3 regions of the Stenotrophomonas sp. YJH_SMC_65 genome follow, and region 1 is predicted to be linked to each of the others. Evidence: predicted binding sites of a transcription regulator. Region 1 holds the regulator's gene; each other region holds the start of a gene.
What was found. Region 1 encodes FliA, which starts transcription of late flagellar genes. Its sites were predicted from a motif close to TAAAGTTTNNCNNNCNNNGGCCGATAA; they were not measured.
Positions count from the first base shown of each region.

Region 1 (10,559 bases):
ACGGTTCCGTGATCCATAACGGCACCCCGGTGGGGTTCTTTAGAAGAATCGACGCGGTGCGTCGATGCGGTCGCTGTTGAAAAGGGGACGGAGGGGATTAAGTCGCAAGCGACCTGGCTCTGCCGCAGCCCCCTCGGCAACGGCGACCGCGCAGTGGGGACGCAAGGTGTTGATCCAACCGATCAACTCCTTGCGTCCCCGACAGGCACCGCTTCGGCGCCAAGCGCCGAGCCACTTGCGACTTAATCCCCTCCGTCCCCTTTTTGGGGGTCAGCTCAACAGCCGTGTGGCGTCGAGCAGGATCATCGGGCGCTGGCTGACCCGGGCCACGCCGCGGAACAGGTCGTTGGAAATCTGGCAGATGCGTGCGGTATCGGGAGGTTCGATCTGCGAATCGGTGAGGTTGGCGACATCTTCCACCGCCGACACGCGCAGGCCGATGGTCTCGCCGTCTTCTTCCAGCACCACGATGCGGGTCTGGGCGTCGTCCTCGGCGGCAGCCGCGCCCAGGTGCAGGCCCAGGTCCATCACCGGGACCACCTGGCCGCGCAGGTTCATGATGCCCAGCATGGCGGCAGCGGTGCCGCGCAACGGCAGCAGCGGCACCGGCAGCACGACCTCCTGGACCTTCAGCAGTTCCAGCGCATAGGCCTGGGTGCCGCAGCGCAGGCGCAGCCAGCGCGAGGTGCGTTCACCGGCACGACGGTTCTGCGGATGCGGGCTGCGGGCCGGTTGGTGGGCCTGCGCCTGCAGCTCCTGCCAGGTGCCGGGGCGGTTGCCTGCGGGTGCATCGACGGCGACGCGCGGCGGCGGCGTGGCGGCGCGTGCGGCCGGGGCCGGTGCAGGGCGTGCCGCCGGGGGGGGCACCGGCGCTGCGACCACGGCGGGCGGCGGCGCAGGCACGTCTTCGCCACCAGCGGCCGCCTCGAAGGCGGCCTGCAGGCCGGGGCTGTCGGTGTGGGCGAGACGATGGCTGTCCGCCGGGTCGGTCTCGTAGATCACTTCGTCCGGCAGATCGTCCCAGGTCGGTTCCGGGCCGGTGTTCGCAGCGGCCGCAGCGGGTGCCGGCGCGGTTTCGTGGATGACCTCGTCGGGCAGGTCATCCCAGGTCGGCTCGCGTTCGGTGGACCCGGCGCTGGCCGGCGCGGCGGCGGCCTCGAAGGCGGCCTCCAGTGCAGCCTCATCCTCGGCCGGGGCCGCGACGACGGCATCCGTTTCGTTGATCACTTCAGCGGGCAGGTCGTCACACGTGGGTTCGCGTTCGGCATCGATCACGCTGACGGGCGCGGACGCGGCATCGAAAGCGGCTTCCAGTGCGGCATTGTCCACGGCAGGGGCAGCGGCAACGCTCTCGGTTTCGGTTTCGTAGATCACCTCGGCCGGCAGGTCATCCCAGGTGGGTTCGCGTTCGGCGGCGGCTTCGGTGGCCGTGGCCGGGGCGGTGCTGATTGGCGCGGGGAGGGGAGCGGCGGCCGGGGCGATCGCCTCGCCCAGCAGTTCGTCCAGGTAGTCGTCGAGGATGCCGGTGCTGTTCATGCGGCCTGCTCCAGGGCGCGGGCATCCTCGCCGAGGATCCAGTTCAAGGCGCGCCGGTAGGCAGCCAGGCCACGCCCCGGGTAGTCTTCGCCGACGCTCGGCAGGGTCAGCCCGGCGGCGTTGCTGATGCGGGTGTCGATCGGAATCGCGTCTTCCCAGACGCGGCTGCCATGGCGGTCCTGCATGGTGCGCAGCGACTCGTTGCCGGCGCGGGTGCGGCGGTCGAACAGGGTTGGCAGGATCGAGATCGGCAGCGGCCGGCGGCGCGAACGCTCGACCATCTCGCCGGTGCGGACCATGCCATCCAGGCCGTGCAGCGCCAGCGGCTCGGCCTGGGTCGGAATGATCAGGCGATCGGCGGCAGCCAGTGCGTTGATCATCAGCAGGCCGAGCGTCGGTGCGCAGTCCAGCAGGATGTAGTCGTGCTGGCCCTGGTGGCGCGCCAGCGCGTTCTGCAGGGCCAGGCCGAGGCCGGGTTGGTTGGCGCTACGGCGTTCCAGCGTGGCCAGCGCGGACTGCGCGCAGACGTAGTCCAGGCCCTGGATGTTGCTGGCATGGCACAGGCCGGACAGGTCCGCCGGCGGTGCGCCGAACAGCTCCAGCACGCCGGCCGGCGGCGGGTCCACCGGCACGCCGAAGGCGCGGCTGAGCGAAGCATGCGGATCGAGGTCGATCAGCAGCACGCGATGGCCGAGCGCGGCCAGGCCGCGGCCGAGGGCGAGGGTGGTGGTGGTCTTGCCGACTCCGCCCTTCTGGTTGGCGACTGCCCAGATGCGCATCGGATTACTCCTTCATTGCCGGGGGAACGGCGGCGCCGACGCGGCTGCCAGCCGGCACCGGTGGCAACGTCACCGGTGCGATGGGGGAGGTGGGGGCGCTGGCCGGCGTTGCGGCGGCCTGTTCGGTGACGGTGCTGCCGGTGGCGCCGGTGGCTGCGTTCAGGCGCTGGCCGAGCGGGTCCACCGAATGCGAGGTGTCGGCCAGGATGATGACCATCACCCGGCGGTTGCGGTTGCGGCCCTGTGCGCTGTCGTTCTCTTCGCGCGGGCGGAACTGGCCATAGCCGACCATCGCCAGCCGCGACGGCTGCACACCCTGGTCGGCGAACAGATGCACCACGCTGGCGGCGCGCCCGGCCGACAGCTCCCAGTTCGACGGGAAGGTGGCGGTAGCGATCGGCACGTTGTCGGTGTGGCCTTCCACGCGCACGCTGTTGGGCACGTCGCGCAGCACCTCGGCCAGGCTGGCCAGGGTCTGCCGCGCATGTACGTCCAGTGCGGCCGAGCCGGTGGGGAACAGGATGTCGCTGTTGATCTCGACCTCGATCCACAGTTCCGTGCGGCGCACGCTGATCATGCCGCGGTCGATCAGCGGCGCCAGGGCGGCGGTGAGGCGGTCGGCAATCGTGTTGAGCTGGCGCTCGGCACGGGCGATCTGCTCCTGGTTGTGCACCGACACCGGCATGCGCATCTGCGAGGCCATCGACGGCAGCAGCGTCGGGTCGTGCGAGGGCGCCGGCGCGGACGGTCCGATCTTGGTGCCGGACTTGATCACCGACGGGCTGTCCCAGCCGCCACCCTGCACCTGCTTGTTGCCCACCTGCACCGGATTGATCGTGCGCGGCGCGCCACCGAAGGCATCGGTGAGCGCGTCGGCCATGATCCGGTACTTGCCCTCGTTCACCGACGAGATCGCGTACATGACCACGAAGAAGGCGAGCAGCAGCGTCATCAGGTCGGCATAGGGGATCGCCCATGCTTCGTGGTTGGCGTGCTCTTCGTGGTGCTTGCGGCGGGCCATGTCAGTGCAGGAAGCCGGAGAGGTTGGTTTCGATGTTGCGCGGGTTCTCGCCCTGGGCGATCGAGATCAGGCCTTCGATGACCATTTCGCGGTCGCGCGTGTTGTGCGAGATCACGCTCTTGAGCTTGGCGGCGATCGGCAGGAACAGCAGGTTGGCCGAGGCGATGCCGTAGATCGTGGCGGTGAACGCCGCAGCGATGCCGTGGCCGAGCTTGCTCGGGTCGGCCAGGTTCTTCATCACCGCGATCAGGCCCAGCACGGCGCCGATGATGCCGAGCGTCGGTGCGTAGATGCCCATCGCTTCGAACACCTTGGCGCCGGCCTGGTCCTGGTGTTCCTGGCTGCCCAGTTCGATTTCCAGCATGTGCCGCATCGATTCGGGCTCGACACCGTCCACCAGCAGCTGCAGGCCCTTGCGCAGGAACGGGTCCTGCTGCGCTTCCACCTGCGATTCCAGGCCGAGCAGGCCCTGGCGGCGGGCGATGTTGCTCCACTCGACGATCTGCTGGATCAGTTCGCGGCGATCGCTGTGCGGCGGGCGCACGACCCAGCGCACGATCTTGAACGCATGCTTGAACACCGCCGGCGAGGTGTGCAGCAGGATCGCGGCAACGGTGCCGACGATGACGATCACGAACGCCGCAGGCGACCACAACGACGCCAGGCCGGCGCCCTTGAGGATGCTGCCACCGACCAGCGAGGCCAGGGCGAGAAAGAGTCCAATGAGGCTGAGTCTATCCATGGATCCGGTATCGGCTTGTATGAATGGGACTTGAGACACCGGTACGGGCTACTGGTGCGACTTCACGGTTTTACGGGTTCAGCAAGCGGGTCAGTCGTGCGGGCTGCGCAGGCCATCCACATCCAGGATCAGCGCCATGCGACCATCGCCGATCAAGGTTGCACCGGCGTAACCACGCAGGCCGCGCAGGGCCTTCGGCAGTGGCTTGATGACCACTTCCTCGCGCCCACGGACTTGGTCCACAACCAGGCCGAAGCGCGCTTCGCCGGCCTGCAGCACCACGATGGTCAGCAGGGTCGATGCGGCCGGCGTCACATCCAGCCACTGCCGCAGATCGACCAGCGGCAGCGTGTGCGAACGGCGGTCGAGCACGGCACGGCCATCGAACCAGCCCAGCGAGGTGCGCGGCGCGTGCAGTACCTCCATCACGCGCGCCAGCGGCAGCGCATAGACGTCCTCGCCGGCCTGCACCAGCAGGGTCGGCAGGATCGCCAGGGTCAGCGGCACGCGGATCAGGAAGCGGCTGCCGCGGCCCAGCTCCGACTGGATCTGGATCTGCCCGCTGAGTTCGCGGATGCGCGACTGCACCACGTCCATGCCGACGCCGCGCCCGGAAATATCCGTGACCTGCTGCTTGGTCGAGAAGCCGGGCAGGAACACCAGGTGCAGGCACTCCTCGCTGCTCAGGCGGGCGGCGGCTTCCGGATCGATCAGGCCCTTCTCGCGTGCCTTCGCGCGCAGCTTTTCCGGATCGATGCCGGCGCCATCGTCCTGCACCTCGATGCTGACGTAGTCACCTTCCTGCTGCGCCGACAACCGCACATGGCCCATCCGCGGCTTGCCCTGCGCTTCGCGCAGGTCGGGCATTTCCACGCCATGGTCGATGGCGTTGCGGACCAGGTGCACCAGCGGGTCGGCCAGCGCTTCGACCAGGTTGCGGTCGAGCTCGGTCTCGGCGCCGATCAGCTCCAGGTCCACTTCCTTCTTCAGCGAGCGGGCGACGTCGCGGGCGACCTTGGGGAAGCGCGAGAATACCTTGCCCACCGGCTGCATGCGGGTGCGCATCACCGCCGACTGCAGGCGCGCGGTGGCGATGTCCAGGGTGGACACGGCGCGGTCCAGCTCCTCGTCGCGCAGGCGCGCACGCAGGGTCTTGAGCCGGTTGCGCGACAGCACCAGTTCGCCGATCAGGTTGACGATCGCATCCAGGCGCTTGGTGTCCACGCGCACGGTGTGTTCGGCTTCGGCCAGCGGCTTGGCGGCCGGCTTGGCCACCGGTGCCGGTGCGGCGGCCGGGCGCGGGGCGGCGATCGGTGCCGGCGCCACCGCAGCCGCGGGCCTGGCGCCGGGTGCGGCGCCACCGTGCAGCTGGTCGAGCAGGGCTTCGAACTCATCTTCGCTGATCAGGCCGTCGTCGGCCTTCTTTGCCGGCGCCACCGCAGTCGGTGCGTTGCCACCGTGCAGCTGGTCGAGCAGCGCCTCGAACTCGTCATCGGTGATCAGGTCGCCGGCACCGGCCGCCGGTGCGGCGGCAGCGGCGGCAGGCGCTGCTGCACCGCCATGCACGTCGAACTGGGCGATCAGGTCCGGCGGTGCATAGCCCGGCTCGGTGCCGGAAGACACGGCATCGAGCATCGACTGCAGGTAGTCCAGCGATTGCTGGGCGGCGTCGAAGTGATGGGCCTGCAGCACGGCCTGGCCGGCACGTGCAGCGCCCAGCGCTTCTTCAGCGGCGTGGCACAGCTCGACCATGGCGGTGACACCGAGGAAACCCGCGCCGCCCTTGAGCGTGTGGTAGCCCCGGAACACCGCGTTGAGCTGTTCGGTGTCCTGCGGTGCCTGCTCCAGCGACACCAGCTGTTCGCCGAGGCGATCCAGGATTTCCTGTGCCTCGATGATGAAATCGGCAGTGATGTCGTCGGATACCGCGCTCATGCTTACAGCCCCAGATCCGACAACAGGTCGTCGGCGTCGTTCTGCGAGACCGCGTGGCGGTCCAGTCCCTTCAGTGCCGGCCCGGCCAGTTCCGGGTCGGTGCGATGCTGTTCCGGCGGCAGGCCGAGCGCGCCGAAGCCTTCATGCACGCGGCGGACGATGCCGACCACGCGACGGATGATCTGCCCGGTCAGGTCCTGGTAGCTCTGGGTCAGGGCGATCTCGGTCAGGTTGTGGCGGATGCGCTCGAGCTGCACGTCCTGGCCTGGCTGCAGGCCTTCGGCGCGCAGCTGCTCGGTCAGGCTGCGGCATTCCTCGGCCAGGTCCAGGGTGCGGTGGGTAGCCTGTTCGGTCATCGCCACCACGTGGTCCAGACGTGCGCACGCATCGTCCAGTTCGCCGGCCTCGCTGGGCACGGTCGGCAGTTCGCCCAGGGCCTGCCCCAGCTCGCGGGCCAGCCGCGAGAGGCCGCTCATCATCGGCTGCGTGCGCAGCGCGACCAGTCCGTCGATGCGTTGCCGCCAGGCGGCTTCGTCACCGGACTCCAGGGCATCCAGGGCTTCCTGCAGTCGCAGGGCGAGGGCGTTCTTGTCGACCGTGGTATCCATCAGGCGCTGGCCGCCAGGCGTTCGAAGATCTTGCCCAGCTTCTCTTCCAGCGTCTGCGCGGTGAACGGCTTGATGATGTAGCCGTTCACGCCGTTCTGGGCCGCTTCGATGATCTGCTCGCGCTTGGCTTCGGCGGTGACCATCAGCACCGGCAGGGTCTTCAGCTTGGCGTCGGCACGGATCGCCTTGAGCAGTTCGATGCCGGTCATCACCGGCATGTTCCAGTCGGTGACGACGAAATCGAAGGGCTGGCTCTGCAGCAGCGACAGCGCGGCATGCCCGTCCTCGGCTTCGGCGGTGTTGGTGAAGCCCAGATCGCCCAGCAGGTTCTTGACGATTCGACGCATGGTCGAGAAGTCGTCGACGATGAGGATGCGCATGTTCTTGTTCAAAGCAGAGTTCCTTTGTTGTTCATTCCGGGCGACCGGGGGCAGTCGCCTCGGGGATGTTCATTCTTCCAGGCCGGCGTCGACGGCCTCGAAAATCTTCAGGCGGCCGCGCAGGCGCAGCACGGCCTGGCCATGGATCTGGCAGACCCGCGACTCGCTCACGCCGAGCACCGCGCCGATCTCCTTCAGGTTCAGCTCCTGCTCGTAGTACAGCGAGAGCACCAGCTGTTCGCGCTCGGGCAGGTGGCCGATGGCCTTGCCCAGCTCGCGACCGAACTCGCCGCGCTCCAGCACCTGCTGCGGGGTCGGGCCGCCCTGGGCGACGGTATCCAGTTCGCCCTGGTCTTCGATGCGCGACTCCAGGCTCAGCACCTGGCCACGTGCGGCGTCTTCCATCAGCCTCAGGTACTCGGGCAGCGGCATCTCCATCGCGGCGGCCACTTCGGTGGCGCTGGCGGCACGGCCCGTGCTCTGTTCCAGGCGGCGGATGGTGGCGGCGGCATCACGGGCACGGCGGTGCACCGAGCGCGGCACCCAGTCGCCACGGCGGATCTCGTCGATCATCGAGCCGCGGATGCGGATCGATGCATAGGTCTCGAACGAGGCGCCCTGGTCGGCGTCGTAGCTGCGCGAGGCTTCGATCAGGCCCATCATGCCGGCCTGGATCAGATCATCGACTTCGACGCTGGCCGGCAGGCGCGCGGCCAGGTGGTGGGCGATGCGTCGCACCAGGTCCGAATGCTGGGCGATGACCTCGTTGGCCGCCGAGCGCTGGACTTCCCTGTACTGGTGGGCTGCGCCTTTCATGCGGCCACCCCACGCTGCTTGAGGATGCGTTCGAGGAAGAACTCGACGCCACCGCGCGGTTCGGTCGGTGCCTGCCAACGCGCGGTGCGGCGTGCGATCTCGGTGATCGCCAGCGCCGACGGGCTGGATGGATAGGCCTTCACCACCGGCTGCTGGCGCTGCACCGACAGGCGCAGCCAGTCATCCTGCGGCACGCAGCCCAGGTAGTTCAGCGAGACATCGGCGAGGAACTTCTCGCAGACGCGGGTCAGCTTCTCGTACAGCACGCGGCCCTCGTTCGGGTCGCGCACCATGTTGGCCACCACCTGGATGCGGTCCACGCCGCGCTCGCGCGACAGCACCTTGATCAGTGCGTAGGCGTCGGTGATCGAGGCCGGTTCGTCACAGACCACCACCACGGTGTCCTGCGCGGCCTGGCAGAAGGTCAGCACGCCGTCGGTGATGCCGGCGGCGGTATCGACCACCATGATGTCCAGCTCGCGTTCCAGTTCGGAGAACACGTTGACCAGGCCGACATGCTCGGCCGGGGCAAGCTCGGCCATGTGCCGGCGGCCGGAAGCGGCCGGGACCACCAGCACGCCGTTCGGGCCTTCGACGATGACGTCGTCCAGCGAGCAGCGGCCGGCCACCAGGTCGGCCAGCGTAAAGGTGGGGTTCAAGCCCAGGATCACGTCGATGTTGGCCAGGCCGAGGTCGGCGTCCAGCAGCAGCGTGCGCTTGCCCATGCCGGCCAGCGCCACCGCCAGGTTGGCGGACACATTCGTCTTGCCCACGCCGCCCTTGCCGCCGGTCACGGCGATGGTGCGCACAGGGCCGAGCGGCTCGCTGCGGGTGGCCGACAGCGGGAAGGTCTTGGTCAGCTTGGCGTACTCACGCGACGGCATGGTTCAACTCCGGGTTGCAGGGCATATCGGCCGCTCGGCGCAAATCTTCAAGGCGAAGTACAAGATTGGCTGCACTGGCCCGGTGCAGGTCCTCCGGGACGTCCTGGCCATCGGTCACCCAGGTGATCGGCAGGGCGTGGTCCACGGCCACCGACAGGGCGTTGCCGAAGCGGCCGGTCTCGTCCAGCTTGCTCAGCACCAGGCCCTGCAGGTTGGCCGCACCGAAGCGGCGCACCACCTCGTCCATGTCGCCGAAGCTGGTGTTGGCCGGCAGCACCAGCAGGGTGCGCACCTGGCGCGCGGCGCGCAGCCACTGCAGCTGGGCGGCCAGGGCACGGTCGCGCGGGCCCAGGCCGGCGGTATCGATCAGCACCAGCTTGTAGTCCTTCAAGCGTTCCAGCAGCTGGTCCAGGTCGGTGCCGCTGTTGGCCTCGTGCACGGCGATGCCGAGCTGGCGGCCGTAGCCATACAGCTGTTCACGGGCGCCGATGCGGGTGGTGTCGGTGGTGACCAGGGCGACGTCACGCGGGGCGTGCTTCTCGGCGAAGCGCGAGGCCAGCTTGGCGATGGTGGTGGTCTTGCCGGCGCCGGTCGGGCCGACCAGCGCGATCACGCCGCCTTCCTCCAGCGGGTCGACCGGGGCGATCGGCAGCTTGCGCGAGATCAGCCCCAGCATCAGGCCGCGGCCACGATGGGCTTCGGTTTCCAGCGGGATCTGCATGGCCACGTCGCGGGCCAGCCCGGCGTCGAAACCGTACTCGTCCATCAGGTCCAGCGCGGTGGCGCGCACCGGGCTGCCACGCAGGCGCTCGTCGGTGAAGCGGTTCATCTCGCGCTCGATCACCTGGCGCATGCCGGCCACTTCCTGGCGCAGCTGGCGGATCTCGGCGTCGTCCTGGGCAACCACGGTCAGCGTCGGTGCCGGGGCCAGCATGGGGGCCGGGCTGGCTTCGACGGCGGCTTCGACCGCTGCCGGTTCGCTGGCGGCGATCCCGGGCTGCGCGTCGATCACGGCAGCGGTCGGCAGCGGCGGCGGCTGCACGGCCGGGGCCACGCTTTCGTGATGCGCCTCGTGCGGCGGGTCGATCTGGAAGCGCGCGCGGTTGGCCGGCACGGTGGCGGCCGGTGCAACGATGGCCTCGGCGAACGGCGCGAAGGTCTGGTCCGGCGGTGCCGGTTCGTTGACGGCGGCGCGGGCCAGGGTGGCGGCGAAGCCGGTGCTGCCCCGGGTCGGCACGATCTCGTCGGCGCTGTCCAGGGTGCGGCCGGTGGCACCGACGGCGGCGCGGGCGAGGGCGGCCACTGCCGAGGTGGTGGCCGCGACCGGTTCCGGCGCCGGGGTGCTGCTGCGGCGGCGGGTGACGGCGGCGATCACCGCGTCGGCGGCGGTGCGCGGCTTGGGTGCCGGCGGCGGTGCGACGTCACGGCGCGAGGCTTCCAGTGCACGCTGCACGGCGCTCTCGTCGTAGTTGGCGGCGGCGACGATCTCGATGCCTTCCTCGATCCGGCGGTTGGACAGGATCACGGCGTCAGGACCATGTTCCTTGCGCACCAGGTTCATGGCCGAGCGCATGTCGGCGGCGACGAATCGTTTGATTTTCATGCTGTGGTCACGGGGCGAAGACGGCGGGGTGGCGGTCGGAGAACTCGGGTGGTCGGTGGTCTGCACGGTGCGGGTTCCCCTTGGTATCTGTCTGTTGCGTTGGTTCGAAAGTGGTGTCTGTTTTCTGGCGCATCGCAGGGCGGCGTCAGCTGATCGTTCCGACCAGCTTCAGGCGCTTGTCCTCCGGCACCTCGCTGTAGGCCAGGACCGACAGCGACGGAACGCTGTGGCGGACCAGGCGGGCCAGCGCGGCGC
Region 1 covers NZ_JCAFSR010000017.1:25,519-36,077, reverse strand. The annotation lists gene AC5P7A_RS20995 (chemotaxis protein CheW) at 271-1,536, opposite strand; gene AC5P7A_RS20990 (ParA family protein) at 1,533-2,315, opposite strand; gene motD (flagellar motor protein MotD) at 2,320-3,336, opposite strand; gene AC5P7A_RS20980 (flagellar motor protein) at 3,338-4,078, opposite strand; gene AC5P7A_RS20975 (chemotaxis protein CheA) at 4,169-6,013, opposite strand; gene AC5P7A_RS20970 (protein phosphatase CheZ) at 6,016-6,621, opposite strand; gene cheY (chemotaxis response regulator CheY) at 6,621-7,013, opposite strand; gene AC5P7A_RS20960 (RNA polymerase sigma factor FliA) at 7,071-7,817, opposite strand; gene AC5P7A_RS20955 (MinD/ParA family ATP-binding protein) at 7,814-8,701, opposite strand; gene flhF (flagellar biosynthesis GTPase FlhF) at 8,688-10,304, opposite strand; gene flhA (flagellar biosynthesis protein FlhA) at 10,450-10,559, opposite strand, start outside.

Region 2 (10,559 bases), on a different contig from region 1:
GCGGCCGGCGATCATCAGCGCGACGATGTTGATCGAGCCCAGCAGCACGCCCTTGGACAACGGCACCAGCGACAGGAACGCGATCCAGGCAACGAACTCAAGCACGTAGCAGGCGATGCCGATCCACAGCCAGGGGCGGCTGAGCATGTGTTTCCAGCGTTGCAGTCCTTCGCCATCCTGCGGGTCGCTGGCGGCGGCCTTGAAGGCGAGCTGGCCACCGGTATCGAGCACCACATTGGCCAGCCACAGCAGCGTGGCGAGTGCCCCCATCTCAGGCCACCGCCTTGAGCACGCCGCTGCGTTCACCGATTTCGGTGAAGAAACGCGCGCTGCGGCGGATCACCTCGCGGCGTTCGCGGTCGATCGTGATCATGTGGTAGCTGTCTTCCAGCACCACCAGTTCCTTCGGACCGCTGACCCTCGATATCACCAGTTCAGCGTTGCCCATGCTGGCCACGTCGTCTTCGCGGGCGTGCATCACCAGGCACGGTGCGGTGACCTGGTGCAGGTGGCGGCGGGTCCAGTTGCTCAGGGCGCGCATCTCGGCCAGCGCGTGCCAGGGGTTGCCCGGCAGGCCGGCCGCGGCGCTGTCGCCGGACAGCATGGCGGCACTGACCTGCGCACGCAGGCGCTCGTCACGCAGGCCATAGGGCGGTTCTTCCATGAACATGCGGTCGCGGCCGATGTTGAAGCGCTTGAACCACGGCAGCAGGAACGACAGGCGGGCCACGGCGGGAATGTTCCAGCCGTCGTAGCGGAAGGTGGCGCCATACACGCCGACGCCGGACACCCATTCGGGGCGGCGTGCAGCCAGCGCCAGCGCCAGTACCGCGCCCATCGACAGGCCGCCGACGAACAACTGGTCGACCTTGCCACGCAGGCTCGCCGCTGCATCTTCCACGCCCTGGTACCACTGTTCCCAGGTGGTCGCCAGCAGGTCATCCACGGTGCCGCAATGGCCGGGCAACTGCACGCCGTGTACGGTGAAGCCGGCGTTGTTCAGGCCCTTGCCCAGCATGCGCATTTCCGCCGGGGTGCCGGTCAGGCCGTGGACCAGCAGCACGCCCTGCGGGCCACCGGGGAGGAAGAAGTCGTGCGATTCGGTCACCTGGCGGCTCCGGGACGGCAGTGGGGATGGTCAGGATCGCAAGCGCGATTTTCGCCAGCCTTTCAGCGCCCCGGTACGGGTCAGGGGGCCTTCAGCAGCGGCAGTGTGATGGCGACCTTCAGGCCCCCACCGGCGCGGTTGAGGAAGGTCAGGCGGCCGCCGGAATGCTCCACCGCTTCGTGCGCGATGGCCAGGCCCAGGCCGGTGCCGCTGGCTGCGGTGCCAGGCGCTCGGAAGAAGCGCTCGCCCAGCCGTGGCATCACGTCCTCGGGCACGCCGGGGCCGTTGTCCTCCACGTACAGTTCGACGTCATTGTCATCCAGCGCATGCACGCCGACCGTGACGGTCGCATCGCGGCCGGCATAGCGCAGCGCATTGTCGATCAGGTTGTCCAGTGCTTCCTGCAGCTGGGCACCATTGCCGAGCACGCGCAGCGGGTGGGGGCTGCCGCGGTAGCCCAGATCGATGCCATCGCGGATCGCTTCGGGCACGCGCATGCCGACCCACTGCGGCACCAGCTCGCACAGGTCCAGTGCCTCCACGGTATCGGGCACGGTCTGCGCCCGGCTCAGTGCGAGCAGCTGGGTGCTGACCCGGGCGGTGCGCTGGTTGAGCCGGCGGATGTGCTGCAATGCCTCGCGCACCGTGTCCGGGTCGCCATGTGCCAGTGCCTGGTCCACGTGCAGGGCCATGCCGGCCAACGGCGAGCGCAGCTGGTGCGCGGCATCGGCGATGAAACGGTTCTGCAGCGTGATCATTTCCGCCTGGCGCGCGAACAGATCGTCGATGGTGCTGATCAGCGGCTGGATCTCTTCGGGCACGTCGGCATCGGAGATCGGTGCCAGTTCGCCGCGGCGCTGCGCCAGGCGGGTCCTCAGCGGGGTCAGGATGCGCAGGCCATGGGTCACCCCGAACCAGACCAGCGCGGCGGTGCCCAGCGCCAGCATGGTCATCAGCGGGATGATGATCATCAGGATCTCGCGCGCGCGCTGGCGTCGTTCGGCCATGCTTTCGGCCACCGTCACCGCCAGCTGGTCCTGCGGATCGTTCATCGCACGCGTGCAGACGGTGGCCATGCGCACCGGCTGGCCGTTGAGAATGCCATCGTACAGGGTGGGGTCCACGCCGGTGCATTCCTGCGAAGGCGCGTAGGCACTGAAATCCGCATTGCCGCTGAGTGTCCCCTGGCGGCTGCTGTCCACGTTGAAATAGCGATGGCCGTCGGGCTCGTATTCGATCAGGAAGCGCGCCTGCGGAGACAGGTCGCTGGTCACCGGCATGGTGCTCAGCATCTGCGCGAACGAGTGCGTGTCGTCGATCAGGTTACGGTCGTGGATGCGGTTGGAATAATCCAACGCAACGTAATAGGCCAGGATCGTATTGAAGGTAAGCAGGCCCAGCATCGGCAACGCCAGGAAGGCGAGCAGGCGCCGGCGCAGGCTGGGGGGGCCACTGATCACGGGGCGCTGTCGTCCTGCGCGTCTTCCAGCATGTAGCCCAGTCCGCGCACGGTGCGGATGCCCATGCCGCCGGGCTGCAGCTTGCGGCGCAGGCGGTGCAGGGCGATGTCCAGGCCGTTGTCGGTCAGGTCCTGGCCCCAGTCGCACAGCGCCTCCACCAGCTGTGCGCGCGAGACGATGCGCTCGGCGCGTACCGCCAGTGCCGACAGCAGGCCGAACTCGCGTGCGGTCAGTTCCAGCGACTGGTCGTCGATCCACACCCGATGCCCGGCCAGATCGATGCGCAGGCGGCCGATGCGCAGGTCCGGGTTGCCATTGCTGGTCACGCGGCGCAGCTGTGCGCGCACGCGGGCTTCGAATTCGTCCAGTGCGAATGGCTTGACCAGGTAGTCGTCGGCACCGAGGTCGAGCACGCGCACGCGTTCGGCCAGGCCGTCGCGGGCGGTCACCACCAGTACCGCCAGGCCATCGCCGCGCTGGCGCAGGCGCTGCAGCACGTCGCGGCCATCCAGCTGTGGCAGGCCCAGGTCCAGCACCAGCAGCGCGTATTGGGTCGAACCCAGCGCGGCGTCGGCGTGCGCGCCGTTGTCGACGTGGTCGACCACATGCCCCTGCCGGCGCAGCGAGGCGCACAGGCCGGAGGCGATGTCCGGGTCGTCTTCAGCAATCAGAACGCGCATGCGCGGGGAGCTCCTGTAACGGTCGGGCCCAGCGGGTGGACGGGGTGGGCCTCTCGGCTGCCGAGGGTAGCCGCAAACCGGGTGAAGGTGGAGCGCGCCGGCACCTCCCGGCACCGTCGCGCTGTCCCGCCATTCAGTCCTGCAGGCCCGGCTCACCCAGTGCCAGCGGCACCCGTGAGCCGTCCAGCAGGCCGCGGCTGAGCCTGCCATCCTCGATGAACAGCAGTTCGCCGTTCTCGCCGTTCTTGATGCTGCTGTCGATGGCGATCACGCGGTCGCCGTGGAAGCTGCTGACGTGTGGCATCGAGGTATGGCCAACCACGATGCGCGTGAGCTGCAGGCGGTCGAGCACGGCCTGTACCCCCGCTGTGTCGAGGCGGCCATCGAAGTAGCCGCGGTACCAGATCGGGCTGGTCTTGCCGTCATACAGCGGTGCGGTGGTCGGGTCGGCCTTCACTTCGGCCTTGGGCAGGCCCAGAGAGGCCTGATAGGCCGCATTGGTGCGTGCCGGGTCCAGCGCCAGCTGCACCGCTTCGGGCGAGATGCCGCCATGCAGGAACAGGGTATCGCCGATCTTCAGCAGCACCGGGCGGGTGCGCAGCCACTGCCCGATCACCGAGTCGGCGCCATACAGTTGCGGGTAGCTGCGGCCCAGCAGCTGGGCGCTGCGCAGGTACTTCGGGTTGACGTAGCGCAGGTCGTCGTACAGCACCATGGTTTCGTGGTTGCCTAGCACGAAGTGCACTGCGCCACCGGCGGCGGCGGCCTGCTGCTGCAGGCCGTACAGCAGCCAGAACGCCTCGGTCACCTGCGGGCCGCGGTCGAATACATCGCCAGCGATGACCAGCGTGTCCTTGCCCAGGGCCCAGCGATCCTGCGCGTCGATGACCTGGTGGGCGCGCAGCAGGCGCACCAGCAGCCCGTACTGGCCATGGATATCCGACAGCGCGACGATGCGCGGCGCGGCCGGCAGCACGGAGACCGAGGCCGCATTCGGCGCGGCCACGTGCACGGTGTGTTCGTAGCCACAGCGCGGCGCGATATCGGTGCCCGTCGTGTTGATGGCCAGCGAGCGCGACTCGACCTTGTCGTCGCAGATCCACTTGGCCTGCAGCTGGTCGCCCTGGCGGAATACATAGGGGCCATCGGCCTGCACGTGGTCGGCGGGCGCGGCAACCTCGCGGGCCTGCGTGGTTGCTGTGGCGCAGGCCAGCAGCGGCAACAGCAGGGCGGTCAGCAGGAAAGGGCGATAGCGCGGCATCGGCGGCGTCCGGCGGCGGAAACCTCCGATGCTAACCGGCGCGGCCCGATCGTGGTGTGCGCGAATGGGCGGATCAGGCGCCGCGCCGGTCGTCCTTGAGCTTGCGCACGCGGGTGGCGGCGGCCTGCAGCGGCTGACCGTCGCGCCCGTGTGGCTGCATGTAGGGCAGTGGTCGCCGCGTGCTGGATTCGATCAACTGCGAATGGGCTTCACCGGCGCTGAAGCGATGGCGTTCTCCCCACTGGCGCAGCGCGACCAGCAGCGGGAACAGTTCCTGGCCGGCGTGGGTGAGCACGTATTCCTGGTAGGCCGAGCCATCGGAGGCCGGTTGCAGTTGCAGGATGCCGGCCTCGACCAGCCTGCGCAGGCGATCGCTGAGGATGTTGCGCGCCGCGCCGAGGCTGCGCTGGAAGTCGCCAAAGCGCGTGACGCCGTCGAAGGCATCGCGGATCACCAGCAGTGCCCAGCGATCACCGAGCAGGTCGGCGCTGCGGGCAACGGGGCAGGGACTGTCGGCGTGCATGCTGTGGCCTCCGAATGTGGTTGCAGTTTAAAACCAATGACGATAGCCTGCATCAAGTTTCAAATTGCAACTACACCATGAGCGCATCGATGTCCCGCCCATTGCTGACCCTGCTCGCGGTCGCGGCCGGCGCCAGCGTTGCCAACGTCTATTACGCGCAACCGCTGCTGGATCGGCTGGCACAGGCCTTCGCACTGGACCGTGCCGTGGCGGGCGCAGTGTTGGCGGCAACCCAGGCCGGCAGTGTGCTGGCATTGCTGGGCCTGCTGCCGCTCGCCGATCGCGGTGACCGGCGACGCCTGCTGCGGATGCAGTTGATGGCGCTGGTGCTGGCCCTGCTGTGGCTGGCAGCGGCACGCACGGCCGGTTGGCTGTTGTCGGGCATGCTGCTGGCCGGGCTGTTGGGCACCGCGCTGACCCAGGGCTTGATCGCCTATACCGCCACGCTTGCGCCGCCCGAGCAGCGCGGGCGCCTGGTGGGCGTGGTGCAGGGCGGCGTGTTCATCGGCCTGTTGCTGGCGCGCGTTGTATCGGGCGCGGTCGCGGCCACCGTCGGCTGGCGGGCGGTCTATCTGCTGTCGGCAGCGCTGATGGCGGCCCTGGCCGTGCTGCTGTGGCGGCGTCTGCCGGCGGTGCCGGTGCCGGCGGTACCACCGCGCTGGCGCGAACTGCTGGGTTCGATGCTGGGCATGCTGCGCCGGGACCGCGCGCTGCGCGAGCGTGGGCCGCTGGCATTGCTGCTGTTTGCTGGCCTCAACGTGTTCTGGGCGGCGGTGCCGCTGCCGCTGTCGGCGCCGCCGTTGCAGTGGTCCACCGCGGCCATCGGCGCACTGGGCCTGGCCGGCGTAGTGGGCGCCTTGATGGCGGCGCGGGTCGGGCACTGGATGGACCGCGGTTTCGCCGGTCGGGTCAGTCTTGGCGCGCTGCTGCTGATGCTGGCCGCGTGGTGGCCGCTGCTGGGCCTGCCGCAGTCGCTGTCGTTGCTGCTGCTGGGCGTGATCGTGCTCGACCTCGGTGGGCAGGCACTGCACGTATCGAACCAGGCGCTGCTGCTGCGTGCACCGGCAGAACAGCATGGACGCCTGGTGGCGTTGTACATGCTGTTCTATGCAGTGGGCAGTGGTGCCGGTGCGGCTGCCGGGCCCTGGATGCAGGCCCGGCATGGCTGGCCTGCCGTGTGCCTGCTGGGTGCAGGCATCGCGGCACTGGCGCTGCTGTGGTGGGCAGCATGGCGGGTGGTGGCGTCCAATGCATCGGCTGGCGGGCGAACCGGTAGAGTCGACTGTCGGTAGAGTCGACTGTCAGTCGACTGCTCTTCGCCCCGCGTGCGAAAAATCCCGCGCTGCGTGCGATAGTCGACCAGCGGTGGACTCTACCTGTCCTGTCGTCATCGCTGCAGTGCACGCCGTCCCGGTGCTTCCTCAAGGTCCGCGCTGGCCACTACCACGCGGTTGCGGCCGCTGCGCTTGGCCTCGTACATCGCCGCATCGGCCCGTGCCATCAGCCGCTCGTAGTCCGGGTGGCCGTCATGGCCGGCTACGCCGATGCTGGCGGTCAGTGCCAGTACCTGGCCGTTGGCCAATGCCACCGGTGACTGCGCGATCTGCCGCCGCAGGCTTTCGGCGATCACCGCGGCCTGTGATTCGCTGGCCGCGACCAGCACCACCACGAACTCCTCGCCGCCATAGCGGAACAGGTAGTCACTGCCGCGGGTCAGCTGGCCGAGCAGGCCGGCGACGTGCTGCAGCGCGCGGTCCCCGGCGTCGTGGCCGTGGCCGTCGTTGATCGCCTTGAAGTGATCCAGGTCGAGCAGCAGCAGCGAGAACGGCGTGCGGTTGCGCGTGGCCAGCTCGATCTCCCGGCGCAGCACGGTAGGCAGGAAGCGGCGGTTGAGCAGGTTGGTCAGCGCATCGCTGCCGGCATCCAGCTCGCCGATGCGCTCGAACAGCAGCGTCATCAGGGTGCGGATGGCGGCCAGGTCCTCGCGGATGGCCGGCAGCACCGCCAGTCGTTGTGCCGGGGCATCGTTGCTCGCCCGCTGCAAGTTGCTGTCGATGCGGGCCATCAGCTGGCCGACCTGCCGGGTCTCGCTGCTCTCGCCGAAGCTGGGGATGCCCTTGTGGGTGAACCACAGGCCGAACTCGGAAGTGGCCAGGCTGGCGCTGTCGCTGGCCTGTACGTGGCCAGCGAGCGCGTAGAGCAGGGCGTTCTCCCAGTCCAGCAGCAGTGCGCGCTGGCGTTCGCGTTCGGTGCCGACGTTCTGCACCAGCGAGAACAGCCGGTACGCCGCATCGGCGCGGGTCGAGCGCTCGCGTGCATGGGTATAGGCCAGGGTCATGCCTTCCATGGCGATGTCCATGATCGCGCTGAGGCAGTCGATGGCGGCGAACGCAGTGGCACTGTCGGGCGCGTCGTCGTGCAGGCGCACGAACAGTTCGTGCTTGAGCACGCGCGCGCCGCGGGTGACCAGGTCGACCGGAATACCGACCCGGGCATGCACATCGCCGATCACCCGCTGCGAGGCAACGGCGCCGGCAATACCGTCGGCATTGGTGGTCAGCAACTGCACCAGCCAGCGCTGCATGGCCGGCTGCAGGCGCTGCTTGACCTGGTCGTGGGACAGGAAGCGGCGTGCACGCCCGTCCTGCAGCAGTACCTCGTAGAAGCGTTGGGCCAGCGCCGGCGGGGCATCGGCGGCGGCGGCGTGCAGCAGCGCGGTGGCGGCAGGGCCGGCCTGTTGCAGGCAGTGCTGCCAGGCCTCGGCCAGCGGTTGGCTGGCATCGTCCAGTTGGGGTGGTTCCACGTCGATCTCTGACTGCGTACGGCAAACCACGGGTATCGGCCGCGGTGGCGCACGGTTGATGGCGGGTTGGCCGGTCAGTTTATGCGCGATGCAGGGTTGCACGGCGCGCAAAGCACGTCGGCGCCGCGGCGGCAATGAGTGAACGCATTTGAGAATCACTCGCATTGATGGGAGAATGCGCGCACGGATCGGCCCGCAGGCGACTGCAGCGACGCTCCGCCTCCCCCTCGTCGTTGCCTCAAGCCCTTTGCCAGAGGCCCCGTTGCCCTGCCAGAAGGTCCAGATCATGTCTCCTGCCGTTGTCCTTTCGCCGCGCCCGCTGGCGCTCGCCGTTGCCGCCCTGCTGGCGGGAAGCGCCCTGACCGCCCAGGCCGAAACCGATGCCACCGATATCGACACGGTGCATGTCACCGCCTCGCAGATTGCCCGCCAGGCACTGGGTACCTCGACCATCACCGCCGAGGACATCGCCAAGCGCCCGCCGGCCAACGACATCGCCGAGCTGCTGCGCACCATGCCGGGCGTCAACCTCACCGGCAACAGCGCCTCGGGCCAGTACGGCAACAACCGCCAGATCGACCTGCGTGGCATGGGCCCGGAAAACACCCTGATCCTGGTCGACGGCAAGCGCATCGGTGCGCGTGATGCCGTGCGCATGGGCCGTAGCGGTGAGCGCAATACCCGCGGTGATACCAACTGGGTGCCGGCGGAAATGATCGAGCGCATCGAAGTGCTGCGCGGCCCTGCGGCGGCACGCTATGGCTCCGGTGCGTCCGGCGGCGTGGTCAACATCATCACCAAGCGCCCGACCGGCGACCTGACCGGAGCGGTCGACCTGTATGGCCTGGTGCCCGAGCACAGCGCCGAAGGCGGCAGCGAGCGCGTCGGCCTGCAGCTGAGCGGGCCGATGACCGACACCCTGTCGTTCCGCCTGTACGGCAACCTCAACAAGACCGACGCCGACTCACTGGACCTCAACCGCCAGTACGCCACCAACCCGAACGCGGTGCCGCCGGCTGGCCGCGAGGGTGTCAAGAACCGCGACGTCAACGCGTTGCTGCGCTGGGACATCACCGCCGACCAGGTGGTGGAGTTCGAAGCCGGCACCAGCCGCCAGGGCAACATCTACGCCGGTGACCGCGCGGTCAGCACTACCGGTACCTCGACCGGCGTTGACCTGGCGGCGCTGGCCGAAGGCGAAGCGGAAACCAACCGCATGTACCGCAACACCGGCGCGATCACCCATCGCGGCCGCTGGGGCGACGTGACCTCGCGGGTGACCGCCGCGGTGGAAGCGGTCAACAACTCGCGCATCAATGAAGGCCTGGCCGGTGGCCCGGAAGGCAGCTTCAACGGCACCGACTGGTCGACCTCGCGCCTGCGCAACTACCAGCTGGATGGCGAAGTGAGCTTCCCGACCTCGCTGGGCAGCGCCGAGAACATCTGGACGCTGGGCTTTGAATACCTGGACAGCCGCCTGACCGACCCGTACTCGATGAGCCAGTCCAGCAGCAGCGGCGGCGGTATCCCGGGGCTGTCGGCCGATCGCGCGCGGGGCAAGGCCGACGCGCAGACCACCGCAGTGTTCGTCGAAGACAACATCTACCTGGGTGAGCGCTGGATCGTCACCCCGGGCCTGCGCTTCGACCACCACAGCCAGTTCGGCAACAACACCAGCCCCAGCCTCAATGCGCAGTTCCGCATCAACAGCGACTGGGTGGTGAAGGGCGGCATCGCCCGCGCGTTCAAGGCGCCGAACCTGTACCAGTCCAATCCGGACTATCTGTACTACACCCGTGGCAACGGCTGCCCGAATGCACTGCCGAGCCTGGGTGCCGGTTGCTACATGCGCGGCAACGCGGACCTGAAGGCGGAAACCAGCCTGAACAAGGAACTGGGCATCGAGTGGGCACCGCAGAGCGGCTGGCAGGCCTCGTTGACCTACTTCCACAACGACTACAAGGACAAGATCCAGGCCGGCTACACCCAGGTTGGCCTGACCGCCGACTCCAAGGGCCGCATCTTCCGCTGGGAGAACGCGCCCAAGGCGATCGTGCAGGGGCTTGAAGGCAACCTGGTGATCCCGCTGCTGGGCGAGCAGGGCAATCGCCTGAAATGGAGCAACAACTTCACCTACATGGTGGAAAACGAGAACAAGAGCACCGGCCAGCCGCTGTCGGTGATCCCGAAGTACACCGTCAACACGATGCTGGACTGGCAGGCCACCGACAAGCTGTCGGTGCTGCTGACCGGCACGTTCTACGGCAAGCAGAAGCCGGCCACCGCCAACATCAACAATGATCCGCGCTGCACCGGCAGCTGCGATCCCTCGATCGCGCTGCAGGACCGCGGTGCCTACAACATCTGGGGCGTGAGCGCGCGCTACAGGGTGACCGAGACGGTCAGCTTCGGCTTCGGCGTGAACAACCTGGCCGACAAGCGCCTGTTCCGCGAGGCCAACAGCAGCGATGCCGGTGCGGCGACCTACAACGAACCGGGCCGCGCCTACTGGGCCAGCCTGCGCTTCGGGTTCTGACCGCACGCGGACGCCGGTCCGCTGCGGTCGCCAGGCCAGGCCTGGCGCTGCCGGCCACGCTCCGGTAGCGCCGGGCCTTGCCCGGTGAGGGATCGCCTGGGCTGCAATGTTATAAACACCGTAATAGTCTCCCCCGCCAGCACGGCGTAGCCTGCACCGCATCGCAAAGGAGCTGTTGCCATGGGCCA
Region 2 covers NZ_JCAFSR010000002.1:335,239-345,797, forward strand. The annotation lists gene AC5P7A_RS04595 (EamA family transporter) at 1-270, opposite strand, end outside; gene AC5P7A_RS04600 (alpha/beta hydrolase) at 272-1,108, opposite strand; gene AC5P7A_RS04605 (sensor histidine kinase) at 1,189-2,568, opposite strand; gene AC5P7A_RS04610 (response regulator) at 2,565-3,248, opposite strand; gene AC5P7A_RS04615 (metallophosphoesterase) at 3,382-4,509, opposite strand; gene AC5P7A_RS04620 (winged helix-turn-helix transcriptional regulator) at 4,583-5,032, opposite strand; gene AC5P7A_RS04625 (MFS transporter) at 5,122-6,324, shown strand; gene AC5P7A_RS04630 (GGDEF domain-containing protein) at 6,420-7,835, opposite strand; gene AC5P7A_RS04635 (TonB-dependent siderophore receptor) at 8,122-10,371, shown strand; gene AC5P7A_RS04640 (cation diffusion facilitator family transporter) at 10,552-10,559, shown strand, end outside.
Region 2: AC5P7A_RS04630 (GGDEF domain-containing protein) is a predicted target of FliA. The motif match lies at 7,868-7,894, and genes of this name have one in related genera.

Region 3 (10,559 bases), on a different contig from region 1:
GCTGTCTGCCTGCGCCTGCTGCTTCCACCGGGTCACCCCACCTCCCATGGAAGCCGCCATGTCCCCATCGTCCCGTTCCCGTTCCGCGCGCCTGCCGCGCACCCGCCTGGCCCCTGCCCTGGCCTCCGCCTGCCTGCTGGCCCTGCCAGGCCTGGCCGCTGCAGAGGCCGGCGCCGATGCCTCCACCAAAGATCTGGATACCGTGGTGGTCACCGCCTCGGGCAGCCAGCAATGGATCAAGGATGCCCCGGCCAGCATCAGCGTGATCAGCCGTGAGGACATCGAGCGCCAGCCGGTTCCCGACCTGGCCACCCTGCTCAGCCGCGTGCCGGGCGTGACCGGCGGCCTCAGCGCCGTCGGCGAACAGTCCAAGATCAAGCTGCGCGGCATGCCGTCCAACTACACGCTGGTGCTGGTGGACGGCAAGCGCATGGGCAGCTCGGCCGCGACCAACTACCGCCCCGACCTCGGCCGCCAGGACCTGAACTGGATCTCGCCCGACCAGATCGAACGCATCGAAGTGGTGCGTGGGCCGATGTCCTCGCTGTACGGCTCCGACGCCATGGGCGGGGTGATCAACATCATCACCCGGCGCATCGGCGACGAATGGAACGGCAGCGCCACCCACAGCTACACCCGTCCCGGTGATGGCAAGCGCGGCGATACCCAGCAGATCGGCGCGACCTTCTCCGGCCCGCTGGGCGAACGCTTCGGCCTGCGCATCGGTGCCAACAGCATGCGCCGTGATTCGGACCAGTCCAACCACGGTGTCTACGGCAATGCCTACGCCGGCGAGAAGGACCGCACTGTCGATGCGCTGCTGCAGTGGAAGCTGAGCGACGCACAGGAACTGTCGCTGGAAGCCGGCCATGGCGTGCAGCAGGCCTTCATCGATGCGTCGCTGGAAAAGCAGGACGAAGGCGCCTGGGGAGCCAGTGAGCTCAAGCGCAGCTCGCTGGCGCTCAACCACGATGGCACGTGGAGCTTCGGCACCTCCAGGCTCAGCGCGTACTGGACCGAATACAAGAACGACATCGGCGCCACCGGCCGCTCAGAGGCCACCGACACGATCATCGAAGGCAGCCTGACCACGCCGTTCACCCTGGGCGTTAAACACCAGTTTGCCGTGGGTGGGCAGTGGAAGCGCCAGGAACTGACCAACACCGATACCATCGGCCGCGCGCCGATCGACTACGCCGGCAACGCCGTCAGCGGCTCCAGCCTGGAAGTGGATACCTGGGCGCTGTTTGTCGAAGACGAACTGAAGCTGCACCGCACCCTGGCCCTGACCGTGGGCGCGCGCCTGGACCACCATGAGAAGTTCGGCGGCCACGTCAGCCCGCGTGCGTACCTGGTCTGGCATCCGGCCGAACAGTGGACCATCCGCGGTGGCGTCTCCAAGGGGTTCCGTGCGCCCAGCCTGACCGAGAATTCGGCCACCGCTGCCACCCAGTCCGGCGGCCGTGGCTGCACCTCGCTGATCCCGCTGGGGTATACCCGCGGCGGGTGCTACATGGCCGGCAACCCGGACCTGGATCCGGAAACCAGCACCAACCGCGAGATCGGCATCAGCTTCGACAATGACCTGATCGATGTTGGCGTGACCTACTTCCACACCGACTTCCGGAACAAGATCGAATACGCACCGCTGGGCCGCTTCAACGGCATCTGGTGGACGCGCATGAGCAACGTGCAGCGCGCGCGCACCAGCGGCATGGAAGGCAACTTCAACGTCCGCTTCGGCGAGCAGTGGCGCTGGCGCACCTCGGCGACCTGGATGAAGGAAGCCAGGAACCTGACCACCGGCCGCAACCTGATCGATACGCCGGAATTCTCCGGCTACTCGTCGCTGGACTGGTCGCCGAATACGGTGTTCTCCGGCAGCCTGTCGGCGCAGTACACCGGCAGGCAGACCGGCACCGCCACGACCTTCCTCAAGGCCTACACCCTGTATGACCTGACCGTGGCATGGAACGTCAACGAGGTGCTGACCCTGCGCGGTGGCGTCAGCAACCTGGCCGACAAGAAGCTGTATGCGGAAGGCTCCACCGACTACTTCGTCGCCGGGCGCAGCTACTTCCTCAGCATGACCGCGCGCTTCTGACCGGCGGCACGCGCCGTGATCGCGCTGGCGACATGCCAGCGCGATCGACGGTATTGCGGGTTACTCGCTTTCCAGCGCGGCCGGTGCCGCGTCCCGCGTGGCGGCCGTGCGCGCACGGTCCATCGCCACCGCCAGTTGCTGGCGTGCGAGCAGTTGTTGTGCCTGCACCACTTCAGGTGTCGGCAGGAGCACCGGTCCCGGTGCGTTTTCCGGTGTAGCAGGTGTGGTCATGCAACCTCCATGGACATCCCGCCGCCGCACGGGTCCAACCGGGGCGGCAGCGGAACTGCGCACCCTATCCTAAAAACAAGGCGGGCGGGTGACGGTGCGGCACCCGGCCGCAGCACGTGGAACACGGCACGCGTCACATTTTTGACGGCAGCCCTTGGATCCTGAATAGGACTTGCCTTATCATGAAAACGTTTTCTCACAGGGATGTTTCCCCCAAATGAATACCACTGACCTGTCCCAGTTCAGCCCGAAGTGGCAGTTCCGCTTCAACTTCTTCCGCCAGCATGGCGCGCCCAAGAATCCCGGTTTCAAGCAGGCCTGGAAGGCGCTGTCGTTCGGTGACCGCCTGAAGATCAACCTGAACTTCTTCGCGTTGTTCTTCGGTGCGATCTACCTGTTGATCCTGGGCATGTGGCGCAAGGCGCTGGTGGTCATCGGCATCAACATCGCGCTGGCCATCGTCAGCATGTTCCTTCCCGACGTCGTCGGGCGCATGCTGTTCATCGCGATGAATCTGCTGGTCGCCTCCAGCACCAACTACAGCTACTACCTGGAGAAGGTGGAAGGTCGCGCCAGCTGGAACCCGTTTGAAGGAATGTTCTAAGCCATCAGACCGGCGCAGGGATGCGCGGCAAGGACGCAACCGACGCCCGGCCCCCGCCGGGCGTCTTCATTTGCGCGATCAGGCCGCGCGGCGTGCCACGGCCGCCGGCTCGGCCTGCAGGCGGAAGCGCGACACCGCCACCGCCAGCTGCTCGGCCTGCTCCTCCATCGCGCGCGCGGCGGCACTGGCTTCCTCCACCAGCGCGGCGTTCTGCTGGGTGGTTTCGTCCATCTGCACCACAGTCTGGTTGACCTGCTCGATGCCGGCCGATTGTTCGCGCGACGCGGCCGAGATCTCGGCCATGATCTCGTTGACCCGACCGACCTGACCGACGATGTCCTGCATGGTGCGCCCCGCGCCGTGCACCAGCTGCGCACCGGCACCGACCTGGGCCACCGAGGCGTCGATCAGCTCCTTGATCTCCTTCGCAGCACCCGCCGAACGCTGCGCCAACGCGCGCACTTCACTGGCAACCACGGCGAAGCCACGGCCCTGCTCACCGGCGCGCGCCGCTTCCACTGCTGCGTTCAACGCCAGGATGTTGGTCTGGAACGCAATCCCATCGATCACCGAGATGATCTCGGCGATGCGCTGCGAAGACGCCTCGATCTGCTCCATGGTGTGCACCACCTGGCTGACCACCTGGCCGCCTTCGCTGGCCACGCCCGCCGCGGAACCGGCCAGCGCGTTGGCCTGCAGCGCGTGGTCGGCGTTCTGGCGCACGGTGGAGGTCAGTTCTTCCATCGACGCGGCGGTTTCTTCCAGGTTGGCAGCCTGCTGTTCGGTACGGCGCGACAGGTCGCTGTTGCCGGCAGCGATCTCACCGGCGGCCAGGCGGATGCTGGCTGCCGACTGCTGGATCTGGCCGACGATCTGGGTCAGGTGCTGCACGGTGCTGTTGGCATCGTCGCGCATCACCGCAAACACCCCATGGAAGTCACCCTGCATGCGGGTACTGAGGTCACCGCCGGCGATCGCGCGCAGCAGCGTCGACAGTGCGGCCAGGTTGTGGTCGCTGACTTCCATCATGGTGTTGAGGGTCTCCACCATGCGGCGGAAATCGTGGTCGAAGCGCAGTGCATCACCGCGCACGGCGAAGTCACCGGCGGCGGCCGCAGCGGCAAGCTGCTGGATCTGCTCGTTGATCGCGGCCAGGTTGCGCTTGGTGGTCGCCATCGCAGCGGTGAACACCGCCTTCTCGCCCGGCAGTGCTTCCATGTCCACGCTTAGGTCGCCGACGGCATAGCGCTGCATCACTTCAACCAGGCGCTGGGTGACCGCGTTGCTGGAGGCCACCAGCTGGTTGCTGTCGGCCACCATGCGGCCGTACTCGCCCGGGAACGCCGCGGCATCCATACGGTAGCTGAGTTCACCGGCATCGTGGCGGCGCGCCATTTCGGCCTGCGCAGCCATCACCGCCTGCAGCTGGCCGCGCATGCCCTGCATCGCGTCCAGCAGGCGCCCCACTTCGTCGTTGCTGCGCGCCGGCAGGGTGCTGTCCAGCTTGCCGGCGGCGACGTCACCGGCCACGCGCACCGCTTCGGCCAGCGGGCGGATCGCCAGGCGGCGCAGCAGTATGTAGACACCGGCGCTGAGGGTCAGCGCGGCGATCACGCCGACCAGCAGGGTCAGCCACAGCAGCTGGCGCGCTTCGGCCACGATCACCGCATGCGGCATCACCACGCCCAGCGCGAAGCGCTGCGGGGCATCGCCCACGCGCAGCGGCACATACACGCGCACGTTGCCGGCCGCATCGGGGCTGAAGGCCTCGAAGGGGCGGTCGGCGGCGATCTCGGCCAGCATGCTGCGGGTCAGTGCGTCGTTGCGAGGCTTGCCGATTTCGGCGGCATTGGCCGAGGCCAGCACCACGCCCTTCGGCGACAGCAGTTCGACGCGGCCGGCCCCCATCGGCTTCAGCGTGGCCAGGTGCTTCTGCAACGCTGCCAGCGAGAAGTCGACGGTGAAGACACCGAGGAACCTGTCGTTCTCGATGATCGGCGTGCTCAGCGTACTCATCAGCACCTGCTGCCCGGCGATGTCATAGGCATACGGTTCGCTCACTTTCGGCAGCTTGTCGCGGCTGGGCACCATGTACCAGTCACCGGAACCGCTGGCGGTCTCGGTGTAATCGGTCATCACCGACTGCTGCGGCTTGCCCTCCTGCCAGGCCCAGTAGCTCATGTAGCGGCCGGTGGCATCGTGCGCCTCGGTGTTGACGAACTCGGCATCCTTGCCGTCGAAGGCATCGGCCTCCCACATGGTGCTCTTGCCCAGCCATTCGGGATGGGCGCGCAGCTGCTCGCCCAGCACCGCCGCCAGGCTGGCGCGGTCGGGCACGTCACCACGGGCGCGCTGGGCCAGCACGCTTTCAACCATGGCATCGTTGCTGGCAAAGGCGGTGCCCAGATCGGCCGCCACCTGGCGCGCCTCAGCGGTCGCCTCGCTGGTCATGGTCTGGCGCGAGGCGCTGATAAGGCTGGCGCTGGCCTGTCGGTAGATCAGGAACGCGGTCAGGCCGAAGCACAGCAGCGCGATCGCGGCGGTGCCCAGCATCAGCTTGTGGGCGATGCTGCCCGGGCGGCGGGCAGCGGCGGAACGGGAAGAAGGCATGGGAGGGTCCGCAAGGCAGTTCAGGACGACCGGCACCACGAAGGCACCGCGCAGGCGCGCGATCCGTCGCGCAGGCCACCGGCCGCCGGGCGGGCCCGGCGCTGGAAGCGCACCGGGTTAGCGGCCGCCCGCCAACGAGGTTGAGGCGACCGGCCTGCACATTCCTGAATCTGCTCAGGGTCGGGTCAGCCACCCGTTCGTCGCGATGGCCTCACTCGGCCACGCGGTCCTTGATCCACTGCGCGCGCGGCAGTACCTCGATGCTGCCGACGGCATACTGCTGCAGCACGTCGTCCGGCCCGAAGCACGGTTGCCAGCCCAGCTCACTGCGCAGGCGGGCACTGTCGTAGACACGGTCGATGCTCAATGGCAGCGGCCAGCCACGGCGTTCGAACTCGGCCAGCAGCTGCGGCGCGCGACGGGCCAGCACGCTGCGCGGGTGGGTGGCCAGTTCCAGGCAGTCCTCGCGCCGGAACGGCGTCGGTGCGCAGGCGAGATAGCGGGCGAATCGGGCGCCTTCGTCGAGCAGCAGTGCAGCGTGTGCGCTGGCCACATCGCGGGCGTCGATGCCGCGATGCAGGCGGAACATCGCCATGCGCTCGGGCGGTTCCGGGAAGCACCGGCCCATGCGCAGCACGCGAACGCTGAAGCCCGGCGTGGCGGCAGCTTCAGCCAGGGTCTCGGCCTGCAGCTTGGTGCGATGGTAGATCGTGCGCGGCAGTGGCTCGGTGTCTTCGTCGATCCAACGGCAGCCACCGGCTACCACGGCATGGCCGTACAGCGCGGTGGTGCTGGTCAGCACGAAACGCCGTGCGCCGGCTTCGCGTGCGGCCTGCAGCAGGTGCGCGGTTGCCTCCACGTTGATCTGCTGGAATACCGCGTCCGGCACCAGGCCGACATGCGGAGCATGCAGGGCCGCGGTATGGATGACCGCGTCCACGCCCTGCACCGCACGCGTGACCGCCTGGCGATCGGTGACATCGGCAATGATGCGCGTGGTGGCGAACGGGCTGCGGTCCAGCCCCACCACTTCGTGGGCGGCCGCCAACGCACCGAAGATCGCGCGCCCGATGCGCCCGGAACTGCCGGTCAACAGAATCTTCATTGAGTCCATTCACTCGAAGCGCCCGGGAACTACCGGGATGCTTCGATTCTAGGCATGCATTCGCGCATCTGCGATAGGACAGCCATGCAATCGTGCGTTCATCTTGACGACTTCGCAGGCGCCAGCAGTTGCCGCGCGATGAACAGCGGATCGTCGCCGCCGGCCACATCAGGCCTCACGCCGGTGCCTTCCCAGTTGCCGCCGGTGCGCAGATTGATCGGTTGCCGGTCGGGAATGCTGATCTGATAGCCATCGGGCAGCAGCACAGGATCACCAAACATATGCGCGGCACCGCCACTGCGCGTGCCGACAATGCGCGCGCGGCCCAGGGCCTGCAGCGAATAGGCGACGAACTCGGCCGCCGAACCGGTACGCCGGTCGATCAGCACCACCAGCGGCTTCAGGTACACAGGCAGGCTGGCAGGCGGCAGCGGTACCGGCGTGCGCCGGCCACGCTGGTCCAGCTGCTGCACCGCGCCGATCTTCGCGTCCAGCAGCGTGCGCACCAGCAGGTCGGCACTTGCATCGTCGCCTCCCCCGTTCTGGCGCAGATCCAGCACCAGGCCATCGGTGTCGGCCAGCAGCGTGAAGGCCGCAGCGAACTTCGGCCGCGCCAGATCCAGCGGGTAAAAAGTACTCAACCGCAGGTAGCCAATGTTGCCTTCCAGCACCCGCACCTCGCGCACACCGGCACCATTGCTGCGGGCATCGGCACGCCAGGCCATCAACCAGTCGTCCTGGCCGGCAGCTGCGTCCACGCGCTCAACGTGGAAGTGGCCATCGAACATGTCCAGGTCCTGGTTCAGGCGTGCGCTGAACGCAGCAGGATCCGAACAGCTGTCCGCATACCGCTGCTGCGCCGACCAGCTGCGCAGGGCATCGGCGATGCGGGCGGCCTCCGCCTCGTCCAGGTACTGCGCCTGCACGGCGCTGGCGGCCGCCTGCAGCACCGCATCCTGCGCCGGGCAGGCCGTCGCCAGCAGCGCGCCGAGCATCCAGGAGACCGCCATCATCCACCCCGCATTGAGGATATATAAGCGCTTATATATCATCCCGCTCATGGATCTCCAACACGCCACGCTGGGTACCCTGCTGCGCGCACTGCTGGACCAGCTGGACCCGGCCGTCGAGCAGGCCTACCGGCACCTGCAACTGGACTACCGGCCGCGCTACACGCCGGTGCTGCGCACGCTGATGGCGCAGGGCCCCTGCCGGATCAAGGACCTCGCGCTGGCCTGCGGGCTCAGCCATTCGGCGCTCAGCCAGACCGTGGCGGCGATGGTGCGCGATGGTTGGCTGCACACTGCCAATGGTGACGACGGGCGCGAACGCATCCTGCAGTTGAGCCCGCGCGCGCAGCGCGCGATGCCTGTGCTGCAGGCGCAATGGCAGGCCACCGCAGTGGCGGCACGCAGCCTCGATGCCGATCTGGGGCAGTCGTTGGAGCAGGTGCTGCGCAAAGCACTGGTGGCGCTCGAACAACGGCCCTTCGCACAGCGCCTGCAGGACGCCCGCCGGCGCTGAGGCGTTACTGCTCTGCAGCCATCTCGATCTCGCTGAGGAAGGTCCAGCTGCCGTTGGCCACGCGCAGCTCCAGCGTGCGGCATTGCGCAGCCAGGGGGGCTGCATTGCCGAGCACGTACTCCTCTTCGGTCGAGCCCATCACGCCGGACTGGGTGAAGGGTGCCGACAGCGTGCCGATGGTTACGGCGGCAGTTCCGGGCTCGGCGCACATCACCTCCACCGAAGTCGGCGTGACGATGCCCCAGGCCGGGCGGGTCATCGTATGCAGGCCGATCCAGTCCACCCGTCGGCGCTGGCCCAGGTCGATGGTGATGCTGACGTTGCCGTGCACGCCTACCCAGCCCGCGTCCATCGGATTGCGCGGGTCGCCTACCCGGCGGTCGAACAGCTCATGGCCGCTGCCGTCGGGATAGCTGGTCGCCGGCGCCACGCTGTAGTGATAGGTGGTCTGCACCGGATCGACGAGGTACGAGGCACCCAACCCGTACAACCCGCGATAGGTGTTCATCATCCGCGGCGCCTCGCCGTAGCCCTGGCCGGGGCCGACCACTTCGGACATGTGGTACTGGTTGAGCCAGGCAACGCGCTTGCCAGCCGAACGCGCGCTCCACAACTGCTGGTTGATGCGCTGCACCGACGCCGACCGGTATGCACCGGACAGGCCGTTACCGGTATCAAGGAACAGCGGGCTGCCATGGTTGAACAGCTCGATGTCGGCCCACACAGCGCTGGCGCCCAGCTGCGCCGACAACGCCTGGTAGTACTGCTCGGTGGAATAGCCCGGTCGATCCCACTGGAACAGTTTCGCGTGCGACGCCGCGCCGATGCCGTCCTGCCAGATCTGCACGTCGACCCCCGTGGCAGAGCGAAACCGTAGCGCAGCACTGGCCACGCTGGCCGGGTCGACGCTGGAGGATGCCAGATAGGGCGCCACCATCACCGGCCTGGACGGCGTCGCCGCTTTCAGTGTGGAAACGATTGAACGATAGAACGACGCACGCTCGTCCGGTACCTGCGCGGGCTCATCGGTGATGTACCAGCCGGCGAATGCCGGATGCATCGCGTACTGCTGGGCCAGCTGCGCCATCGACTGCGCTGCGTCCTGCGCCACCGCTGCAGCGTTCGAGCCCTGCCAGAATGCCGCACACTGGCCCGAACTGTAGGTGGTGCCGACCACGACCTTCATCCCACGCGCTGCGGCCGCGTCCAGCACCGTGCCCAGCTTGGCCGGGAAGCCGGCGATCCATTCGAAATCCTGCGCGCTGCTGGCGCAGCCCACGCCGGCACGGGTGGCGCGGGTCTGGCCGATGATGAGCGTGTCGTTGCCCAGGTCCCGCAGTTCGTCGAGGAACAGCGGCAGCTGCGCCGCTGGCAGCTGCTCATCGGTGGACGAGTAACCGAAGTGAACGAAACTGCCGCTCAGCAGCGCAGTGTCCGCATGGGCCGGTGCAGCGCAGGCCAGCAGTACAAGCCATCCGAATCTGTTCACGGCGTCCTTTTCTGTCTGGGCGGTCATCCGCCATGCCGGTCCATCCTAGCCAAGCGGCGCTCATCGCGCAGCGGCGTAGTTGCGCCGTGAAAGCCAGTGCGGCGTGGCGTGAGGGCAGCACCGCCGGTGCGGACACTGCCTTAGCCGGGCACACGCAAGGATGAGCTCCCCTTCCATGCACCGGGAGCCTTCACATGGCTGACCAGCATCACGGCACCTCCCATCGTGGCTTCGCTTCGATGGACCGGGACAAGCAGCGCGCGATCGCCGCAAAGGGTGGACGCGCCGCGCATGCGTCCGGCAATGCACATGAGTTCAGCCCGGCCGAGGCACGCGTGGCAGGCCGCAAGGGCGGCGAGGCGATCAGCCGCAATCGCCAGCACATGGCAGCGATCGGCCGCGAAGGCGGGCACGCGCGCCACGCCAATGCACGGCAACAGCGGCAGCACGCGGCCGAACCCGCGCCGACGAAGGAAGGGCCGCAACGCCAGCAGGGCTGACCGCAGCGTGCTCAGGCGCGCCTGCACTGGCGGTACAGGGCGAGCGCCGCCAACAGGGCCAGCACGCCGGCGACAGCCATTGCCCAGCCGAAACCGCTGGCCATCGCGCCGCGGTACCAGGCCAGTATCTGCGTCCCCGGCAGCAGTGAAGACGGCTGCAGGATCAGCGTGCGCGCCTGTGCGGCCACTGCGGGCTGCCCTGCCGCCTGCGCGGTGGCAGTGAACTGGCATACCGCGCGCAGGCCCATCAGGCTGCCCAGCAGCGCGATGCCAAGGCTCATGCCCGCCTGGCGCAGCGCGTTCATCGTGGCCGACGCAATGCCGGCACGCTCGGCCGGTACGCATGACATCACCGCCATGCCGGTCGCAGGTACCGCCAGTCCCATGCCAGT
Region 3 covers NZ_JCAFSR010000004.1:149,060-159,618, forward strand. The annotation lists gene AC5P7A_RS08770 (TonB-dependent receptor domain-containing protein) at 59-2,104, shown strand; gene AC5P7A_RS08775 (hypothetical protein) at 2,165-2,335, opposite strand; gene AC5P7A_RS08780 (DUF2628 domain-containing protein) at 2,553-2,939, shown strand; gene AC5P7A_RS08785 (methyl-accepting chemotaxis protein) at 3,018-5,549, opposite strand; gene AC5P7A_RS08790 (NAD-dependent epimerase/dehydratase family protein) at 5,761-6,654, opposite strand; gene AC5P7A_RS08795 (S41 family peptidase) at 6,753-7,664, opposite strand; gene AC5P7A_RS08800 (MarR family winged helix-turn-helix transcriptional regulator) at 7,714-8,178, shown strand; gene AC5P7A_RS08805 (DUF4434 domain-containing protein) at 8,183-9,667, opposite strand; gene AC5P7A_RS08810 (KGG domain-containing protein) at 9,862-10,167, shown strand; gene AC5P7A_RS08815 (MFS transporter) at 10,179-10,559, opposite strand, start outside.
Region 3: AC5P7A_RS08785 (methyl-accepting chemotaxis protein) is a predicted target of FliA. The motif match lies at 5,667-5,693, and genes of this name have one in related genera.